Regions from separate parts of the Peribacillus sp. NPDC097895 genome, predicted to be linked through region 2. Evidence: riboswitches for the same ligand, from Rfam matches in the RefSeq annotation. Region 2 holds a riboswitch; the other holds the start of a gene.

Region 1 (3,165 bases), on a different contig from region 2:
GACTAAATACAAGAATGTTAGGCTGGTATGTAATCATCGAATCTCCCCTTTTTTACTCATTTTTTCGCTATCGATTATTAAAATCGACGGTTCTTTTTTATTAATCTCTCCTTATGAATAGGATACTAAATAAAATTGAAAGAATGAATATATTAGTATTTAAATCTGTAAAACTGGGAAATTGATACGGTATTGCATCTTAAATAAAAGGACTGGATCTAAGGATTTTCAGAAAGGGTAACAAATACATCTGTTAGATTAGGAAGATCCTCTAACAATTCCAAGCCAATTGTTCCTTGTCCAGCTATGACGTGAAGATCATCAAATGGCTGAATCACCGTTAATCCTTTCCCTCTTTCCAGTTCATAGCAATGCTCTCCTGCGGCATCTTGGCTATCACCAACTATCTCAATTTGAGCTCCCAGGCTTTTTAATGAATCTACTTTTGCTTTTGGTATTCGATTTGAAATGCAAACAACAGCATCAATCCCTAGTTTTTTTGCTACATATGCTACAGCCATACCATGGTTTCCATTTGAAAACGTTGCAACCCCACGTTTTTTTCTTCCTCACTCAAGCTGAGTATCTTATTGGCGGCTCCCCTTACTTTAAATGCTCCAACCTCATGAACATTTTCAAGCTTTAAAAAACCAGGACGTCCAATTTTTTCAATAGTATCGTAGATTGAATCAATGGTGTTCTACTTACAATTGAAGCGATTCGTTTTCTTGCTTCCCAAACGTCACCGATTTTCATATCTTTTCTTTCCTTTATTAGTTTTGTATTAGTCATGTTGTCCTCCCCTCCTTGATCATAATTCTAGGTATTCATAAGATAAATACTAATTCCTTCTATAAGATATATCAATTGTCAAAACTGACTATAAAAGGATGAAACTTTTCATACAGTTTTTATAAAGCTATTAATGTTGAGTTTATTTAATACTAAAAAAGATGAATCCAGCCCAAAACCGTAGCCATTGCCATCGATTATCCATGTATTCTTAAAAAAAAATCTAAATTCCCCTTGCAACAGAAAGGATTCTCTGTTATATTACAGACAATTAAATATTTTCTTACTTCATACTTTTTGAAGTGAGGATAGAGGAGCAAAGACCATTAGTACACAGTTTGAGGAGAATGAGATCCTATGACTATTGTGGAAAGGGGAATTTGCCGAAGCGGAAAGAATCTCATGTTCTTGAAGCTGGTTCTGCTATTGAATAAATACAGGACTGTCATATAGGAAACTATATGGAGGGCTATCTTACGCACCGAAACGATTTTTTTGATAAATATTGTTTCTACTGCAGCAGCGAATCCTCGTTGTTGCTTTTTTGCGTTTACTCCTTAATGGCCCTAATCACCTCTCAATTTTCCAAAAAAATATACAAAAGGGTGTGAAGTTATGAATTTTGGCCAAGTGTTAACTGCAATGGTTACCCCGTTTAATCATAATGATGAGGTTGATTTTTATGCTACGAGAACTCTAGTAAATTATTTAATTGCTAATGGTTCTGATGGATTAGTTATAGCTGGTACGACTGGAGAGTCTCCTACATTAACAACAGAAGAGAAAATAGATTTATTCAAAGTTGTTGTAGAAGTTGTTGATGGAAGAGTTCCAGTCATAGCTGGAACTGGCTCAAATAACACGAAAGCTTCTATCAGCTTAACAAGGCAAGCTGAGGCAGCAGGAGTCGACGGAATTATGCTCGTTACCCCATACTATAACAAGCCGTCTCAAGAAGGATTATTTCAGCACTTTAATGCTATTGCCCAATCAACATCATTACCAGTAATGCTTTATAATATCCCAGGACGAAGTGTTGTAAACATGTCAGTAGAGACGATTGTTCGTCTCTCAAAAATTAACAACATTGTGGCAATAAAAGAAGCAAGTGGTGACTTAGATGCCATGGCACAAATCATTAGCGAAACAACGAGTGATTTTACCTTGTACAGCGGCGATGATGGGTTAACCTTACCGGTTTTAGCCATCGGTGGAACAGGCATTGTTTCGGTTTCTTCACACATAATTGGTAATGAAATGCAAGAAATGATTAATAGCTTTAAAAATGGTGATGTCCGTGGTGCTGCTTCCATACATCGTAACCTTCTTCCAATGATGAAAGCATTATTTGCTGCACCAAACCCATCACCGGTAAAATCAGCATTAAATATGCGAGGGTTAAATGTTGGAGGTGTCCGCTTACCATTGCTCCCTTTAAACAACGAAGAAAAAACAGCTCTACAAATAGCTCTACAACCTAGTAACGTAGAATCTGTGTTGTTAAAAAATTAAAGCGAGGTATAATACCGACTTTCTAATTAAAGACCATAATAAACGGGATATGTTTTTAAAAGCAGTGCAACTTCGAAAGAAGTGCACTGCTTTTAAATCGTTGCACGACTCAAGGGCTAAACTAGTAGAAATAGCTAGTGGTTATAAACTCAACGTTATTATTGAGTCAACTGAACCAGCATTAATTATAGATCCTGACCTTTAAGTCACCGCGATTTCCTTTAACTCATCGATTTCTTTGTTGTCCTTCATACCCTTCCACTAAATTATTGAAATAGGTCTCTTGTTTAGTTGTTTTAGCTAAAGCTTCTGACATTATAATACTCTTGCAAACATCTTGATTGAAGACTAGTTTTTTATTGTCCCTTCCTGATTTCAGCTTCGCCATAAACGAATTCACCAGTGAGTTCAATTTTATCTGGTGCATTTTTAATTAGACTCTTCCATGACGAAAAAATACTTATTAAAGTTTTAGAAAACTGCTTATCAAAAAGGGTTACTCCATGATTGTTAATACCTCTGCCAATTGGAGTTCCTCGGAATGATGGGTTTTTAGTTGAATCCATTCTGATAAGTCCATAATGTATTGAATCAAATCATCAATTATTACAACACTGTCAATGACACTTTTGTTTTTTTTCTCTATGCATCCAAAAATCTTTTATATCAGTTGTCTTAGAAATAAGATAAAACTCATGATCCATGCTCATGTTTTCCTCCTTAAAATAAGTCCTCGTTGGGTCTTATTTTAGCATTCCTTATGCAACTAACCTGCCCCGTTCGTTCAAAAAGCAAAAAGGCCACCAAATGGCAGCCCCGGACCTAACTAACGACCTGTTAGTTCATTTATAATAGGTGTAT
Region 2 (3,165 bases):
CATATGAATGTCGTGTTTATCATTTGAAATGAAAAAAGTCCATGGTCTCCTTCATTTGAGGAGACCATGGACTTTTTACGTATTATTTTGATTTAAGATCACATTCCTCAAGGGGAATGATTTTCGTTTTGTGCTTAATTTTATAACCGAACCATAGGACGAAGAATAGAATCAAGCCAATGTAGGAAACGAACATTGAATTCCAGTCAATCCCGTTGCTGCTGAAAGCCTGATAGCCTTGCCCAATGATAATGATAATACATAGAACAAGTGCGAATATTGGCCCGAATGGGAAGCCTTTGGCCCTGTATGGTAAAGCATTCAAATCAAGGCCTTGAGCTGCGTAGGCTTTGCGGAACCGATAGTGGGCAAGAGCTATCCCGACCCATGTTACGAATCCAGCCATACCTGAAGCATTCAATAACCAAATATAAACGACACCATCTCCGAAAAATGAAGCTAAGAATGCAACGCAGCCAACTAAAGAAGTTAGGATAAGTGCATTCACGGGTACTCCTCTTTTATCTAACTTTCCAAGGAATTTCGGCGCTTTCCCATCACGTGCCAAGTCCCAGAGCATACGAGTTGAAGCGTACATGCCAGAGTTACCGGCAGAGAGTACGGATGATAAAATGATCGCGTTCATGATGGATGCTGCAAATGCAAGGCCAGCACGTTCAAATACGAGCGTGAATGGACTGACGGCAACATCTTGACTCAATAAACGTGAATCAGTAAACGGAATGATCATACCAATTACAAAAATGGCAAGGATATAGAATAAAATGATACGCCAGAAAACGGATCTGATCGCTTTTGGGATATTTTTTTCTGGATCTTCGCTTTCACCAGCCGTCACTCCAAGCAATTCCGTTCCTTGGAACGAGAAACCGGCAGCCATGAAAACGCCTAAGATCGTGAAGAAACCACCGTTAAAGGGGCCATCGCCCATAGTGAAATTTGAAAAACCAATTGGGTCATTCCCACCCATGATTCCAAGAATGATCAGAACCCCAGTGATCAAGAAAATGACGACTGTCACGACTTTGATCATAGCAAACCAGAACTCGGTCTCGCCAAAACCTTTAACGGACATATAATTAATAAGAAACATAATGATTAACGCGATGCCACTCCAGATAAAGGAAGGACTATCAGGAAACCAGAACTTCATAATTAAGACAACGGCTGCCAATTCGGCGGCAATGGTGATTGCCCAGTTATACCAGTAGTTCCAACCAATCGCAAAGCCGAAAGATGGATCGACGAATTTGGAAGCATAAACACGGAATGAACCGGCTACCGGCATGAACGATGCCATTTCTGCGAGACTTGTCATTAAATAATAAACCATGATACCGATGACCGCGTATGCCACCAAGGCACCGCCAGGTCCGGCCGAATGAATCGCACCGCCACTTGCTAAAAATAAACCTGTTCCAATCGTTCCACCTAATGAAATCATCATTAAGTGCCGCGCTTTCAGGCTCCTTTTCAATTCAGTAGGGCTTGATGCTTTTTGTGAATTTGACAATTGATGTTACACTCCTTTTTATTGGAAGGGAACGAAATATAAAAAAACAGCAGTCGAAAAAGATCGACGGCTGTTTATAATAAACCCGTTTATCCTTCCGAAGATAGCTCCCCACGCTTTTAGAAAAAACGTGACAGTGATGTTCCTGTTCGGTAACACCGCCAGCAAGGATATACATGGAATATACCCAAACTTCGGCAACTTATCCTTTCAAACGGAGTCTTGAATTTTCCAGAATCTCGTCCGTTTTACTTTTATAAGCTGCAGCCTCTAACTCATCGGTAAATGAGGAAGTATTCAATTTTCTTAAATCGTCGCGCCAGCATAGTTGACGTCGTACGATCTTACTCAAGATATTCTTGAAATCGTTAAATGATTGCTAGTAATTGAGTAAACTTTACTATATCAAAATTATAAAATATTCTAATAGATATCGCAATCATTATTTTATGTGGTTATTTTTTCCTAGTTCTAAAAGGATTGGAAAAAGGAAATAATCAAATTGCGACATACAAAAATAACATTAAACGGTCTTTCTTTTTATAAGGGCGTAGTCCAGCTTCACATGTTTGATTACTTCAGGATTCTCAAATAGATCCACTGCCATTTTCCCGATCCATTCCAGCGGCAAGGAAATGGTCGTGATGTCAAGCAGCTCACTAAGGCTATCATTATTGAAGCCGAGGATGGCGACATCGTTTGGAACTGTTATTCCCGATTTCTTAGCAGTAAGAATGAATCCTGCAGCCGTGTCATCATTAGTGATGATGAGGGCTTCCGGTTTATCCATCATCGAATTCCACTCCTGAAACAATTGTTCACCGTCTTTGATGTGATAGCTTCCTTCAAACAGCCATTCTTTATTGTTTATAAGTTGATGATTTCTCATGATATCATTAAAGGCCTTTGTTCGAAGAAAACTGTTCCTGCTCTTTTTACGGCCGAGACTGTAACCAATTTTCTTATATCCTTTAGCAATCACGTATTCAAGGGCACAGGAAAAGGCTGCATAATGATCTATGCTGATCGACGATAACTCAGCCTGGGCTGTATCTTCACATAAAATAATCGGACCGTATCTTTGATAATCCAATAGGACTTTCATTTCCGAAATTCTTGAACAAACGATAATGCCATCAAGTTGCTTCATTTGCAGCATATTCAACGCCTGAATTTCTTTCTCTCTTTCATAATGGGTTTCAAAGATGACTATATGGCAGCCTATTGCGTTAGCCTGCTTAGTAATTCCGTGCACGATTGCCCCGTAATAGGGGTGATTGGTGAAAGGGATGATAATGCCGATAAGATTCGTTTTTCCCTTTGAAAGATGAATGGCATTGATGTTTCTTGAGTAATTCAAGCGATCGATGGCTTGTAAAACGCTCTCTCTTTTATCAGGGCTTACATATGGATGATTATTCAATACGCGAGACACTGTTGAGACAGATACACCTGCAAATTGAGCGATTTCTTTAATATTTGTCATGGGATCACCGTTTTTTCTTTTTTTATATTGTATCGTATGAAACCCATTTCAGAGCAAGGGAGCAGAATAAGGCTACTGAAGGTTTTTACAGAAAGGGTCTTGTTCTGGTATGGGTTTCATCCTTTAAGATTGGTTTAAGTCTTAG

Evidence for each region. A riboswitch is a leader RNA that binds a small molecule or an ion and turns the genes downstream of it on or off. The one in region 2 is predicted to bind lysine.
Region 1: another riboswitch for lysine. It lies ahead of dapA (4-hydroxy-tetrahydrodipicolinate synthase); the one in region 2 lies ahead of ACQKMH_RS17175 (amino acid permease).

Annotation. Positions count from the first base shown of each region.
Region 1 is NZ_JBNNSH010000001.1:1,308,976-1,312,140, reverse strand. Features, by position in the region: gene ACQKMH_RS06305 (D-2-hydroxyacid dehydrogenase) at 1-37, opposite strand, end outside; partial or broken gene ACQKMH_RS06300 (threonine ammonia-lyase) at 231-792, opposite strand; lysine riboswitch at 1,094-1,272, shown strand; gene dapA (4-hydroxy-tetrahydrodipicolinate synthase) at 1,408-2,304, shown strand; gene ACQKMH_RS06290 (hypothetical protein) at 2,661-2,870, opposite strand.
Region 2 is NZ_JBNNSH010000003.1:173,629-176,793, reverse strand. Features, by position in the region: gene ACQKMH_RS17180 (glycoside hydrolase family 13 protein) at 1-32, shown strand, start outside; gene ACQKMH_RS17175 (amino acid permease) at 83-1,534, opposite strand; lysine riboswitch at 1,631-1,815, opposite strand; gene ACQKMH_RS17170 (LacI family DNA-binding transcriptional regulator) at 2,058-3,020, opposite strand.